One region of the Streptomyces sp. BBFR102 genome, then DNA from elsewhere that is predicted to be linked to it. Evidence: riboswitches for the same ligand, from Rfam matches in the RefSeq annotation. Region 1 holds a riboswitch; the other holds the start of a gene.

Region 1 (7,530 bases):
TGACGCCGGGCCGGCTGCGCGAGCGGCTGGGCCTGACCTCCGGCGCGGTCACCGCCTGCCTGGACCGGCTGGAGCGCGCCGGGCACATCCGCCGTACCCGGGACACCCGCGACCGGCGGGTGGTGCACCTGCACTACGCGGAGGGCGGCAAGGCGCTGGCCCGCGCCCACTTCCAGCCGCTCGCGACGGCCGCCGCCGCGGCCAGGGCGCGGCTGACCCGGGAGGAGGCGGACGCCGCGCTGCGCTTCCTCGCCGCGATGAACGAGGAGTTCGCGCGCATCCGGGGGCCACAGCAGCGTCCGGGCGCCTGACGCGCGGCCGGTCCGCGGGGCTTGCGGGGCGAACTCCCCGCCCACGGCGCATCCGGCGGCCGTACTCGCCCGGAAGGGTGAAGTGTGACGTGAGGCCGTGGCCGCGCGGTGCTGCCCGCACGCGGTGTGGCGTACCCCTTGTCCGGCCCGGAGACGGGTATGCGTAGCATCACCCGGGATCTCTCAATCATTGAGATAGTCAGCGATCGAGTCTTCTCCACAGCGTGGGCGCCCCCGTACCCACGCTCGTCCGCCAGCCCGTCCGAACCCGATTCCGCGCCGCCCGCGCCACGTCCCAGGAGTGCGATGTCCAGCGCCGCCCGCAAGGGCCGAACCGCCCGAATCCTCGTTCCCCTCGTCCTGCTGATCGCCTGGCTCGGCATCGGCGGCACCCTCGGCCCGTACGCGGGCAAGCTCGGCGAGGTCGCCACCAACGACCAGGCCGCCTTCCTGCCGCAGAGCGCCGAGTCCACCCAGGTGTCCGAGGAGCAGCGGGCCTTCTCCGCCGACGAGTCCGTGCCCGCCCTCGTCGTCTGGACCGCCAAGGACGGCGGGCGGCTGCCGGCCGACGCCCGCGAGGCCGCCACCGGCACCCTCGCCGCCCTCGCCGACGCCGACTTCACGGCCGGACGGCCCTCCCCCGCCCTCGCCTCCGAGGACGGCGAGGCGCTGGAGGGCGTCGTTCCGCTCCGCGCCGGGCTGGACGAACTCCAGCCCGTACTGGACGAGATCAGGCAGGCTGCGGCGAAGGTGCCGGGCACCGCGGTGGCCATCGCCGGGCCCGCCGCCAGCCAGGCTGACCTCTCCGACGCCTTCGCCGGGATCGACGGGCTGCTGCTGGGTGTCGCGCTCGTCGCCGTGCTGCTGATCCTGCTGGTGGTCTACCGCAGCGTGCTCCTCCCCCTGGTGATCATCTTCGGCGCGGTCCTCGCCCTCGGGCTCGCCTGCGCGGTGGTCTACGCACTGGCCCAGCGGGACGTGGTCCGCGTCGACGGGCAGGTGCAGGGCATCCTGTCGATCCTGGTGATCGGCGCCGCCACCGACTACGCGCTCCTGCTCACCGCCCGGTTCCGGGAGGAACTGAGCCTGCACGGCGACCGGTTCACTGCGATGCGGCTCGCCTGGCGGCAGTCGTTCGGGCCGATCACCGCCAGCGCCGCCACCGTCGCCCTCGGCCTGCTGGCCCTGCTCCTGAGCGACCTCACCAACAACCAGGCGCTCGGCCCGGTCGGCGCCATCGGCATCGTCTGCTCGGTCTTCAGCGCGCTCACCTTCCTGCCCGCCGCCCTGGTCCTGCTGGGGCGTGCCGCCTACTGGCCGGCCCGCCCCAAGGTCACCGGCACCGGCGGCAGCCACCGCCTGTGGCAGCGGGTCGCCGACCGGGTCGACCGGACGCCGCGCAGGGTCTGGGCGATCACCCTGGCCGCCCTCCTGGCGTGCGCGGCCTTCGCCCCGACGCTGACCAGCCGGGGTGTCCCGCTGGACGAGATCTTCGTCAACGACGCGCCCTCGGTCTCCGCCCAGGAGACACTGAGCCGCCACTTCCCGGGCGGCGCGGGCAACCCGGCCGTCGTCATCGCCGACGCCGGCCGGGCCGACGAGGTGGTCGCGGCGGCCGAGAAGACCGCGGGCGTCGCCTCGGTCGCGCCGGTCACCGAGTCGGGGCGGCCGGGCGGCGGCGAACCGCGGGTCGTGGACGGACGGGTGCGGATCGACGCCACGCTCCAGGACGGCGCCGACAGCGACGCCGCCAAGGAGACCGTGGCCCGGCTGCGGACCGCCGTGCACGCGGTCGACGGCGCCGACGCCCGGGTCGGCGGCTACACCGCGCAGCAGTACGACACCCAGCGCACCGCCGAGGCCGACCGGAACCTGATCATGCCGGTGGTGCTGGCGATCATCCTCGTCATCCTGATCGCGCTGCTCCGCTCGCTGGTGACGCCGCTGCTGCTGGTGCTCACCGTGGCGCTGAACTTCGCCGCCACCCTCGGCATCTCCGCGCTGGTCTTCACCCACGTCTTCGGCTTCTCCGGGACCGACGCCTCCGTCCCGCTCTACGGCTTCGTCTTCCTGGTGGCCCTCGGCGTCGACTACAACATCTTCCTGATGTCCCGGGTCCGCGAGGAGACCGCGCTGCACGGCACCCGGGAGGGCGTCCGGCGCGGCCTGACCACCACCGGCGGCGTCATCACCTCGGCCGGCGTGGTCCTGGCGGCGACCTTCGCGGCGCTCGGCGTGATCCCGCTGGCCTTCCTCGCCCAGATCGCCTTCATCGTCGCCTGCGGCGTGCTGCTCGACACCCTGGTGGTCCGCTCCCTGCTGGTGCCCGCCCTGGTCCGCGACATCGGCCCCGCCTCCTGGTGGCCGGGGGCGCTCAGCCGCCGGGCCGAGCCCGCGAAGGAGGCCGCGAGCGAGCCCCGCATGACTGCATGACCGCATGACCGCAGGCCGTACGCATACCACGGACCTCCCCCGCCCCCGGGCGCGGGAGGTCCGCTGTGCTAGCTTTCGCACGCCAGTCGTACCCACGCATCTCGATGCGAACGGGTCAGGGAATCCGGTGCGAATCCGGAACTGACGCGCAGCGGTGAGGGTGACGGGCGGCGCAGTACGCCACTGGGGCATCCCCGGGAAGGCGCGCCGTCCGGACGACCCCGAGTCCGAAGACCTGCTGGCCCCCCGCCCGTACGGGCGGGGTTCCTGTACGCCAGGCTCCGCGACCGAGCCTCGACACCGAAAGCAGCGCCCCCGTGCCCGTTGCGCCCTTCCGCCGGACCTCCCTCGCCGCCTCCTGCACCGTCCTCGGCCTGTTGCTCACCGCCTGCGGAGGAGGTGACGTCGAGTCGGCCGGTGCGAAGGGGGCCGGGGCGACGACGCTGGAGAACTGCGGCCGCGCCGTGCGTGTCGAGCAGCCGCCGCGGCGCGCCGTCTCGCTCAACCAGGACTCCACCGAGATCCTCCTCTCGCTCGGCCTCGCCGGCCGGATGGCGGGCACCGCCACCTGGACCGACCCGGTCCTGCCCCACCTGGTGAAGGAGAACGCCGAGGTCGAGCGGCTCGCCGACAACAACCCCTCCTTCGAGAGGGTCCTCGACGAAGAACCGGACTTCGTCACCGCCTCCTTCGAGTCGACCCTCGGCAAGGGCGGCGTCGCCACCCGCGAGGCGTTCGAGGACCTCGGCGTGGGCACGTACGTCTCGCCGGCCGACTGTGCCAAGTCCGACACCGGCGACGGCGACGGCTCGCGGGACAAGCCGCTCACCATGGCGGACATCCACGGCGAGATCACCGACCTGGCGAAGGTCTTCGGCGTCGAGGAGCGCGGGGAGAAGCTCGTCGCCGACCTCACCCGGCGGGCCGCGGAGGCCGCCGCCGGACTCGGCACCAGGAAGGCGCCCGAGGACGAACGCCCCACGCTGCTCTACTGGTTCGCCAACTCCGAGGCGCCGTACATGGCCGGCTGCTGCGGCGCGCCCGGCATCATCACCGAGGCCGTCGGGGCGAAGAACGTCTTCGACGACACCGAGGACGAGTGGCCGCAGATCAACTGGGAGGCGGTCGCCGACCGCGACCCCGACGTCCTGGTCATCGGCGACCTGACCCGCAAGTCGCAGACGGCGGAGAGCGCCGCGGAGAAGATCGCGTTCCTGGAGTCCGGCCCCGCCACCCGCGCCATGACGGCGGTGAAGGAGAAGCGGTACGTGCTGCTGAGCGGTGCCGCGATGAACCCCTCGATCCGCACCGTCGACGGGATCGAGGAAGTCGCCGCCAAGCTGCGTGAGTTCGGGCTCGCCAAGTGACCGCCACCGCCGCGCGGCCCGCTGCGAGGGACGGGCGGACGCGGCGACCGGGGGCGTGGACGCTCAGCCTCCTCGCCCTGGCCCTGCTGCTGGCCTCCGTCTCGGTCGCCATCACCATCGGCCCGGCCCACGTCTTGGTCCCCGACGTGTGGGCCGTGGTCCTCTCCCGCCTCGGCGGCGGCGAGAGCGGGCTGACCCCCGTCCGTGAGGGCATCGTCTGGGAACTGCGGCTGCCGCGTACCGTGCTGGCGGCCGTCTGCGGGGCAGGGCTCGCGGTCTGCGGTGTGGTCATGCAGTCGCTGCTGCGCAACCCGCTGGCCGACCCGTTCGTCCTCGGTGTCTCCTCCGGGGCCTCGACCGGCGCGGTCGCCGTGGTGGTCCTGGGCCTGGGCGGCGGCGCGCTCTCGGTCTCCACCGGTGCCTTCGTCGGCGCCCTGGTCTCCTTCGGGCTGGTGCTGCTGCTCAGCCACAGCCTGGGCGGCACCACCGACCGGGTGGTGCTCTCGGGCGTCGCGGGCATGCAGCTCTTCTCGGCGCTCACCTCGTTCGTCGTGATGTTCGCCGCCGACGCCGAACAGACCCGGGGCATCCTCTTCTGGCTGCTCGGCAGCCTCTCCGGTGCCACCTGGACCGACGTGTGGGCGTGCCTGGCGGTGCTGATGGCGGCCCTGGTGGTGTGCGGGGCACGAGCCGTCCAGCTCGACGCCTTCGCCTTCGGTACGGAGAGCGCCGCCGCGCTCGGTGTCCAGGTGGCGCGCACCCGGCTGATCCTGCTGAGCGTCACCGCGCTGCTCACCGCCGCGCTGGTCAGCGCGGCCGGGGCGATCGGTTTCGTCGGCCTGGTGCTGCCGCACGCGGCCCGCGCCCTGGCCGGCACCCTGCACGGGCGGCTGCTGCCAGTGGCGGCGCTGAGCGGCGCGGTCTTCCTGGTCTGGGTGGACACCCTGGCCAGGACCGTGCTGGCGCCGCAGGAGATTCCGGTCGGCGTGGTGACCTCGCTGATCGGCGTGCCCGCCTTCGTCCTCATCATGTACCGCACCCGGAGGCCCTCATGACCGGTCACGAGGCCTCTCCGGACGACCGGCCGGTGCTGCGGGCCGAGCGGGTCTCGCGGTCGGCGGGCGGGCGGCTCATCCTGGACGGCGTGGACCTGGAGGCGCGCGCCGGCAGCACGGTGGGGCTCATCGGGCCCAACGGCTCCGGCAAGTCGACGCTGCTGCGGCTGCTGGCCGGTCTGCTCGCGGCCTCCGGCGGCACCGTCACCGTGGACGGCTCCACCCCCGACGGACTGGGCCGCCGCGAGACGGCCCGGCGGCTCGCCGTGGTCGGGCAGCATGCGGCAACCGACACCGACCTGACCGTCCGCGACGTGGTCGGACTCGGGCGCGTACCGCACCGCAGGACGTGGGCGGCGCCGGGGCCGGCCGACCAGGAGGCGGTGCGCGCGGCGCTGGAGCGGACCGGGCTGACGCCGTTCGCCGACCGGCTCTGGCACACGCTCTCCGGCGGGGAGCGGCAGCGGGCCCAGATCGCCCGGGCGCTGGCGCAGGAGCCGCGTCATCTGCTGCTGGACGAACCCACCAACCACCTGGACGTGCGGCATCAGCTGGAGCTGATGTCGCTGGTGGCGGGGTTGCCCGTGACCTGTGTGGTGGCGTTGCACGACCTCAATCTCGCGGCGATGTTCTGCGACGAGGTCGTGGTGTTGCGCGCGGGGCGCACGGTGGCCTCGGGGGCGCCCGGGGCGGTGCTCCGCGAGGGGTTGATCGAGGAGGTGTACGGGGTGCGGGCCCGGGTCGTGGCCGACGGCGGGGGGACGTTCGTCCGCTTCCTGGCGCCGAGGGCGCGCCACTGACCGGCCTCGGGCGCCGGGCCCGGAGCGGTGCCCGGGGAATCGAAGAGGGTACGGGCGGGTAGGCGTGTCTGCCGGGTCCGGCCGGTGGGGGCGTGTCAACTCTCGGGAGGAGAGCTGCACGCCGTTCGACAGGAAGGACCCCGCCATGGACAGGATCGGACAGCGCTGGCCCGCGTATTCGGGGCTCGTTCCATGGGCGCTTCTGGCCGTGGGCGTCCTGGTGGACGTGGTCACCGTCCCCGAGGTCAGCGGCGGCCCGCTGCTGGTGCTGGCGTGCGTGGCGGCCGGCTCCATCATGACGTTCCGGGGCACCGTCCGGGTGGTGGTGGTGGCCTTCGTCCTGGAGCTGCTGACCGGGCTCAGGCAGGGCGGTCCCGGTGACCCTCGGGAGATCGTCGGCATGCTGTACATCGTGGTGGCCGGGGCGGTCGCCCTCGACCTGAACAGGCTGCTCTCCCGCTACGGCAAGCGCATCTCCGAGGTCCGCACGGTCGCCGAGAGCGTCCAGCTCGCCCTGCTGCCCGAACCGCCGCTCCGGCTGGCCGGGTACGACATCGCCGCCTCCTACCGGGCCGCGCAGAGCGAGGCGCGGATCGGCGGTGATCTGTACGCCGTCCACGACACCCCGTGGGGCCTGCGGGTCTTCATCGGGGACGTGCGCGGCAAGGGGATGGGCGCGGTCAGCACCGTCGCCCTGCTGCTCGGCGCGTTCCGAGAGGCCGCCGAGGACCTGCCCACGCTGGAGGAGCTCGGCGCCCGGCTGGACCGGCGGCTGGCCCGCGAGGCTCCGGCACTCGGCGCGGAGCTGGAGCTGGAGGGGTTCACCACGGCGGTCCTCGCCGAGTTCCCGCACGGCGGACAGGAGGTCCGGCTGCTGAACTTCGGTCACCCCGGCCCGTACCTGGTGGCGCACGGCCGCGCGCGGGCCCTCGACGCCGAGGTGCCGAACCTCCCGCTGGGCATGGCCGGGCTCGGCCAGGAGGTCTCGCCGCACCAGGAGTTCCGCTTCCCGCCGGGGTCGAGCCTGCTCTTCGTGACCGACGGCGTGACGGAGGCGCGGAACCCCGAGGGCGTCTTCTTCGACCCGGCGCGCGGCCTGGAGGGCGTGTCCTGCTCCTCGGCGAAGGCGACGGTCAACGGCCTCCTCACCCGGGTCGACGCCTGGACGGGCGGGGTCTCCACCGACGACCGCGCGGTCCTCGCGGTCGCCCACTGACCGGGTCTACGACCCCCCGCCCCGGATCGCCCCCTCGACCGCCGCGAGCCGGTCGGCGAGCAGTCCGAGGGCGGCGACGGCCCGGCCGAGCTGGTCGCCGTCGGCGCCGCCGATCGCCTGGTGGCGTACGTGGGCGGCGCGGAGCTGCTCCCAGCGCGCGGCCTGCTCCTCGGTCAGCCGGCCGCGCAGGGCGGCCAGTTTGAGGAGGCTGGCCTCGGCGCCGCCGGTGAGGGTCTGGGCCTCGGCCCGGTAGTGGTCGTCGATGAGCGCGGCCAGCTCGCTGTCGTCCATGACGGGCGAGAGGCGTTCGGCGATCCGGTTCATGTTGCGGTACGAGCCCTGGAGGCG
Region 2 (7,530 bases), 4.2 Mb from region 1:
AGTTGGTAGCCGCCGCAGACGCCGAGCACCGGACGCCCCTCGGCGGCCCGCCGCAGCAGCGCGTCCGCGAGACCCCGCTCGCGCAGCCAGGCCAGCGCGCGGACCGTGCCCCGGGTACCGGGGACGACCACCAGGTCGGCGTCGGCCAGCTCCTCGGCCCGGTCCACGAACCGCACCACCACGCCCGGTTCGGCGGCCAGCGCGTCCACGTCGGTGAAGTTCGACATCAGCGGCACCGCGCAGACCGCGACCCGCAGTACGTCCTCGCCGACCGGCGGCGCCACCACCGGCTCACGGACCGCCCCGCGCAGCGAGGACCGCAGCCCGTCCTCCTCGTCGATGCCCAGTCCGCCGACGTACGGCAGGACGCCGTAGGTGTGCCGTCCGGTGAGGGAGCGCAGCATCTCGACGCCGGGCCGCAGGAGGGCGACGTCCCCCCGGAACTTGTTGACGACGTACCCGGCGACCAGCGCCTGGTCCTCGGGGGCCAGCAGCGCCGTGGTGCCGAAGAACGAGGCGAAGACGCCGCCGCGGTCGATGTCGCCGACCACCAGCACCGGCAGTCCCGCCGCCCGGGCCACGCCCATGTTGACGATGTCGGTACGGCGCAGGTTGATCTCGGCGGGGCTGCCCGCGCCCTCGCAGACCACCACGTCGTGGGTGGCCCGCAGCCGGGCCAGGCAGTCCAGGACCGGCTCCAGCAGCGCTTCCCGCCGGCCGCCCGACACCGCCCGGCCCGGTTCCCCGGGGCGTGCCGAGCCGAAGAAGCCCTGGGCGCTCAGCTCCCCGACCGGCTTGCCGAGCAGCACCACCTGGCTGGAGCGGTCGCCGCCGGGCTTGAGCAGCACCGGGTTCATCAGCGCCGTCGGCTCCACCCGGGCCGCCTGCGCCTGCATCGCCTGGGCCCGGCCGATCTCCGCGCCCTCCCGTGTGACGAAGGAGTTCAGGGACATGTTCTGCCCCTTGAACGGCGCCACCTTCACCCCGCGCCGCGCCAGCCACCGGCAGATGCCGGCCGTCAGCACGCTCTTCCCGGCGTCCGAGGTGGTCCCCGCGATCAGCAGCCCGCCGCTCATGCCCCTGCCCGTCCCTTTCCCGTCGCCGCGCGCCGTGCGCGCCCGCGTATCGCTCCGGCGGCCAGCCGCGCACCCGCCCCCGCCACCAGTGCCAGCGCGCCGACCCGCCGGGAGAGCCGGGCGGCCCGCTCGATGTCACCGGGCCGCACCGCGCGGCCCGTCCCGCCCAGTACCGGCCGGTGCTCGGTCCGCCCGCCGTACGCGAGGGTGCCGCCGAGCCGCACGCCGAGCGCCCCGGCGAACGCCGCCTCGACCGGGCCCGCGTTGGGGCTCGGGTGGCGGTGCGCGTCGGTGCGCCAGGCCCGCACGGCGCCGCGCGGGTCGGGCCCGGCGAGGACGGCAAGGGCCGCCGTCAGCCGGGCGCCCGGGTGGCCGACGGCGTCGTCGAGCCGCGCCGAGGCCCAGCCGAACCGGCGCAGCCGGGGCGACTTGTGGCCGACCATCGCGTCCAGCGTGTTGACGGCGCGGAAGCCGACCAGGCCGGGCACACCCGCCAACGCGCCCCACACCAGGGCGCCGACCACCGCGTCCGAGGTGTTCTCGGCGACCGACTCCACCACGGCCCGGGCCAGCGCCCCGGCGTCCAGCGCCTGGGGGTCACGCCCGCAGAGCCGGGGCAGCAGCCGCCGGGCCTCGGCCACGTCACCGGCCTCCAGGGCGGCGCCGATCGCCCGCGCCTCGCGCACCAGCGAGGTCCCGCCGAGCACCGCCCAGGTCGCGGCGGCGGTCAGGACGACGGCCGCGCGGGGGTGAGGGCGTACCGCGCGGGCGGCCAGCGCGGCGCAGGCGGTGGCGCCGCCGGCGCACAGGGCGGTGTGCAGCGCGCCCCAGCCCCGGTGGTCGTGCCACAGGCGCCGCTCCACCGCCGAGGCGGCCCGGCCGAAGAGGGCCACGGGGTGGCCCCGGCGGGGGTCGGCGAAGAGGGTGTCGGCCAGCAGCCCGGCGGTGGCGCCGTACGCGAAGACGCGGTCGGCCCGGTCCACGGGGCTCAGCCGGTTCGGCGCTCGGCGTACCGGGGGAGCGGGGGAGGGGGCGGCGACGGGCAGCCACGCATGGCGGTGTGTCCTCACTCAGGGTCCGCGCCCTGGTTCGACGTGACCGGGGGCGAGAGTCTCCTGGCTTCCGGATCGGCGGCACCCCCTGGCCTTCCCGTCCTCGCGGACCGTGGCGCTCGTGCGGAGATGCCGCTCCCCGGTGACAGTGGCGGGACCGCGCCGGATTCGCACCGGCTTCCTCTGCTGCCTCCGTGTTTTGGCCCCAGCAGTCCACCACGGCCCCGGAACGCCCGTCAACTCGCCGTTGACCTGCGACGAAGAGCGTGTGGAGCCGGGTACGGCGAAGGGCGGGCCGGACGGTGTACGTCCGGCCCGCCCTTCCCTGGCGGGGGATGGCCCTCAGGTCACGATGATGGAGATCCCGTAGGCGACCGCCGCCGCGCAGAGCGCGAAGCAGAGGTAGCCGCCGGCCTTCGCCGCGGTCCCCGACCCGCCGTCCCGCGTGCTGGTGGCGCCCTTGGAGAGCCCCACGATGCCGAGGGTGAAGAAGCCGACGAGTGCGACGGTGACCACGAGGCTCACGCCGAAGACGGAGCCGAGGGCTGCCCAGTCGATGTGCATGGTGAGGTGTCCTTACGTACGCGGGGCCGGGTCAGACCTTGGCCGGCCGGGCAGCCGGTTCGGCGGTGGCGGAGCCCGGCTGGGCCGGGATCGAGGCGAGCGGGGAGCCGCCCGCCGGTGCGCCGCCGTCCTGGCCGCCCAGCGGCCGGGCACCCGCCTCGTCGGAGGCGGCGGCCGCGCCGGTGGGCGGCGGGGCGACGGAGGCCATGGCCTGGGTGACGACGCCCGACGGCCCGTCCTGGACCGGCTCGACGTCGTTGACGTTGTCGTGGGTGACGGGGGAGCGGCGCGAGCGGAGCCAGATCGCGAAGGACCCGCCGACCAGGAGGACCGTGGTGGCGGCGACGCCCCAGTCGCCCTGCTTGGTGAGGAGTTCGGCGGCCGCGCCGACCAGGGCGGCGGCCGGCAGGGTCAGGCCCCAGGCGACGAACATCCGGGTGGCGGTCGACCAGCGGACCACGCCGCCCTTGCGGCCGAGGCCCGCGCCCATCACCGCGCCGGAGCACGACTGGGTGGTGGAGAGGGAGAAGCCCAGGTGGGAGGAGGCCAGGATGACCGTCGCGGCGCTGGTCTGGGCGGCGAAGCCCTGCGGCGGCGTGAGGTCGGTGAGGCCCTTGCCCATGGTCCGGATGATGCGCCAGCCGCCCAGGTAGGTACCGAGCGCGATGGCGATTCCGGCGGAGACGATGACCCACAGCGGGGGGTTGGAGCCGGGCGCGAGGACACCGCCGGTGACCAGGGCGAGGGTGATGACACCCATCGTCTTCTGGGCGTCGTTGGTGCCGTGCGCCAGCGAGACCAGGCCGGCCGAGGCGATCTGCCCGGCGCGGTAGCCCTTGGCGGTGGACTTCTCGTCCACGTTCCGGTTGATCCGGAAGGTGAGGCGGGTGGCGAGCATCGCGGCGAGGCCGGCGACGATCGGCGCGGCGAGCGCGGGCAGCAGCACCTTGGTGACCACGGTGCCGCCGTTGACGGAGGACCACCCCGCCGACATCACCGCGGCGCCGATGAGTCCGCCGAAGAGCGCGTGCGAGGAGCTCGACGGCAGACCGACGAGCCAGGTCAGAAGATTCCACAGAATGGCGCCTACGAGGGCGGCGAAGATGACTTCCGTCTTCAGGCCGTCCTCGTTGATGAGTCCGCCGGAGATCGTCTTGGCGACCTCCACGGAGAGGAACGCGCCGACGAGGTTGAGGACGGCGGACATCGCCACCGCCGCCTTGGGCCTCATCGCGCCGGTCGAGATGGTGGTGGCCATCGCGTTGGCTGTGTCGTGGAAACCGTTCGTGAAGTCGAACACGAGAGCGGTCACGATCACGATCCCGAGGAGAAGCGTGATGTGTTCCATTTACCCGGACTTCTGTGGGACGTCGTTGGCTCCTCGAACGTAGGGGCGTTGGGTGAACAGAAGATGAACTGGGGCGGGCAACGTGGTGACCCGAAACGGAGTCCCCTCGGCCGCCCCGCGCCCGGACCCGCCCCGACCCCTTGGGAGAGCGGCCCCGAGCCCCCTCGCCGGGCCCGGCTCGCGGGCTCCCGCGCGGTTTCCGCAGCCTCCCGATGTGAGGCAGGTCGCACCCCACACAGGGGTGCGGGGCGCCGGAAGCGGAATGAGACGCCCGCCCGGCGCACGCCCCGACGGTGGCAGGATGCCCCGTCATGAAGAAGAACGTCGCGCACCCCGGCCGCGCCTGGCGGCTGCTGGAGGACCAGGCCGTCGCCCGTGCCTGGCACGACCTGCTGGAGACGGCCCGGGCCACCGCCCGCGACGGACTGGTGGTCGGCACCTCCGGCAACGTCTCGGTCCGCGTCACCCCCGACCGCCCGGCCGTCGCCACGGACGACCTCGTCCTCGTCACCCCCACCGGCGTCCCCTACGACCGGCTCGGCCCCGAGGACGCCGTCGCCGTCACCCTCGACGGCCGCCAGGTCCTCGGCACCCTGGAACCCACCAGCGAACTCCCCCTCCACCTCACCGTGCACCGCTCCGGCACCGCCCGCGCCGTCGTCCACACCCACGCCCCGCACGCCACCGCCGTCTCCACGCTCGTCGACACGCTGCCGCCCGTCCACTACCTGGCGGCAGCGTTCGGCGGCCCCGTCCGCACCGCCCCCTACGCGCTCTACGGCACCCAGGAACTCGCCGGCCACCTCCGCGAAGCCCTCCGGGACCGCACCGCCTGCCTGCTGCGCAACCACGGCACCGTCACCACCGGCGACACCCTCGCCCAGGCCCTGGACCGCACCGCCCAGCTCGAATGGCTGTGCCGCGTCTGGCTGCTCGCCCGCTCCGTCCCCGGCCACACCCCCTCGCTCCTCGACGAGGAGCAGCTCGCCGAGGTGGCCGAGCGGCTGCGCGGCTACGGCCAGCCGGGCGGGTGACCGCGGCCCCGCGCGTCACCCGCCGGGCCGCGTCCGCTGGCCGTGCGGCACCGGGTGCCCGCAGACTGGAGCGGTGCGTATCGCCCGAACGACGGCACTGGCCGTCACCGCCGCAGTCGGAGCCGGGGCCGCCGCCGTAGCGGCCGGCCGGTACGCCAGCGATGCCGCCCTGCGGCTCCCGCCAGGCCACCGGCTGCCCACCGAGCCGAAGCTGACGATCCACCGTGCCGAGGTCGGCCGGATCGTCCTCACCCGCGACCTGGCCTCCCTGCGCCCGGGCCGCTACGGCCTCGTGGGCCGCGACTTCCACGCCGCCGTCGGCCCGGTGCTCGACCGGTCCGACGGCGAGGTGGCGGCCGACACCGTCGTCCGCCGCCTGGAGCGCGTCTTCCACGGCACCCCCGACACCGGCGACCGGGCCTGGCTCACCCCCCAGCTCTACGGCGGCGACCCCGCCACCGCCCTCGGCCTCTCCTACGCCGAGGTCGAGATCCCCGGCGAACTGGGCGTGCTGCCCGGCTGGGTGGTCCCCGGCGACCGCCGTACCTGGGTCCTGGCCGTCCACGGCCTGGCCGGCACCATCGAGCACCCCATGGTCGTCACCGAGCAGCTGCACCGCCTGGGCCTGCCGGTGCTCTCCCTCGCCTACCGCGGCGACCGGGGCGCCCCGCGCCCCCCGGACGGCCTCAGCCACCTCGGCGACAGCGAGTGGCGCGACGTCGACGCGGCCCTGCGCTTCGCCGTCGCCAACGGCGCCGCCCGCGTCATCCTCTACGGCTGGTCCACCGGCGCCACGATGGCCCTCTTCGCCGCCGCCCGCTCCGCCCTGCGCGGCCGCATCGGCGGCCTCGTCCTCGACTCCCCGGTCCTCGGCCGCGCGGAGGCGGTCCGAGCCCTGGCCGCGGCCAAGCACGTCCCGGGCGCCTTCCTCCCCCTCGCGGTGCGCGCCGCCGAGGGGCGCACCGGCCTCAGCGACGACCGCCTCCCGCACATCGGCGGCCCCGAGGGCATCCGCGTCCCCACCTTCCTCGCCCACGGCCCCGGCGACGAGATCGCCTCCTACGACTACTCCCTGGCCCTCGCCCGCAGCCGCCCCGACCTCGTCACCCTCCACACGGTCCAGGACGCCCCCCACGCCGCCATGTGGAACGCCGACCCCACCACCTACGACGAGGCCCTGCGCCGCTTCCTGACCCCGCTGCTCTGAGCCCGGCACAGTCCGCGCCTCTGCGCCCCGCCGGTGATCACCACCGCATAACGAATCGACCCCTCGTTGCGTGTGCAATGTGTGAACGCGTCGCGAAGGGTGGGCGGGCCGGTCACGACAAGGCCGGACAAACGGCCCGGTGAATCCGGTCTCATCCCGCATCTGAGGCATTGTGGACGGCGGTTGCCCGCCTCCTCGGTGCGCGCGGTGAGGATCGCCACGGCCCGGCGGGGCTGTTATGGTCCCTGGCGTTTGCGGGCACAAAGGATGCCCCGTTGCGTGGACGTCTCCGGCGACGACGACTCCGCCCGGAGAGCCAAGGAGGAGCCCCGTCGGCGCATCCGGCGCGAGGCGCGTCCGCGGCCGCCCCTTCGGGGGGAGCGGCCGGCGCCGCGCCCTGCCGCGCGGCTCCGTGAACCGAGGGAGGTGGCGCGTGTGAACGGACTGGAAACAGCCGGGTTCAGCGCCGTGGTGGTGGTGGGATTGCTGGTCCTGTTCTACGGAGGGACCTTCCTGATCTCGACCCGCATCGGCAAGAAGGACGAGAACGCCGACGGGTACATGACCGGCGGCAACAACATCGGGTTCGGCGTCTCCGCCGCCAGCATGACCGCGACCTGGATCTGGGCGTCCTCGATGTACGCCTCCGCCACGTCCGGATACACCTACGGCATCTCGGGCCCCATCCACTACGGGCTCTGGGGCGCCCTGATGATCCTGTTCATCTACCCGTTCGGCAAGCGCATCCGCACCGTCGCCCCGAAGGCCCACACGCTCGCCGAGGTGATGTACGCCCGGCACGGCCGCTCCAGCCAGCTGATGCTCGCCGGGTCCAACATCGTCGGCAGCCTGATCAGCCTGATGTCCAACTTCATCGCCGGCGGCGTGCTGATCTCCCTGCTCTCCCCGTTCACCTTCACCCAGGGCGTCTTCGCCGTGGCGGCCGGAGTGTTGCTGTACACCCTGTGGTCCGGTTTCCGGGCCTCCGTGCTGACCGACTTCGTGCAGGTGGTCGCGATGCTCGGCGCGGTGGCGGTGATCGTCCCGTTCATCTTCTTCGCGGCCGGATTCCCGGCCGCGTTCGAGACCGGGGCGCAGAACCTGACGCCCCAGCAGGGCGACTTCTTCTCCAGCGAGGCGTTCATGGAGCAGGGCGCCCCCTACATCGCCGCCGTCCTCGCCTACGCCATCGGCAACCAGACCATCGCCCAGCGGCTCTTCGCCGTGAGGCAGACCCTGATCAAGCCGG

The links. A riboswitch is a leader RNA that binds a small molecule or an ion and turns the genes downstream of it on or off. The one in region 1 is predicted to bind cobalamin.
Region 2: linked by a shared signal. The riboswitch ahead of ACSLIC_RS04340 (cobalamin biosynthesis protein) and the one ahead of ACSLIC_RS22580 (ABC transporter substrate-binding protein) in region 1 are both predicted to bind cobalamin.

What each region holds. Positions count from the first base shown of each region.
Region 1 is NZ_CP195757.1:5,106,993-5,114,522, reverse strand. Features, by position in the region: gene ACSLIC_RS22590 (MarR family winged helix-turn-helix transcriptional regulator) at 1-311, shown strand, start outside; gene ACSLIC_RS22585 (MMPL family transporter) at 618-2,744, shown strand; cobalamin riboswitch at 2,811-3,001, shown strand; gene ACSLIC_RS22580 (ABC transporter substrate-binding protein) at 3,062-4,111, shown strand; gene ACSLIC_RS22575 (FecCD family ABC transporter permease) at 4,108-5,166, shown strand; gene ACSLIC_RS22570 (ABC transporter ATP-binding protein) at 5,163-5,966, shown strand; gene ACSLIC_RS22565 (PP2C family protein-serine/threonine phosphatase) at 6,112-7,182, shown strand; gene ACSLIC_RS22560 (DNA repair ATPase) at 7,189-7,530, opposite strand, start outside.
Region 2 is NZ_CP195757.1:937,893-945,422, reverse strand. Features, by position in the region: gene ACSLIC_RS04345 (cobyric acid synthase) at 1-1,076, opposite strand, end outside; gene ACSLIC_RS04340 (cobalamin biosynthesis protein) at 1,073-2,059, opposite strand; cobalamin riboswitch at 2,186-2,311, opposite strand; gene ACSLIC_RS04335 (hypothetical protein) at 2,471-2,692, opposite strand; gene ACSLIC_RS04330 (anion permease) at 2,724-4,040, opposite strand; gene ACSLIC_RS04325 (class II aldolase/adducin family protein) at 4,352-5,074, shown strand; gene ACSLIC_RS04320 (alpha/beta hydrolase) at 5,148-6,281, shown strand; gene ACSLIC_RS04315 (sodium:solute symporter family protein) at 6,717-7,530, shown strand, end outside.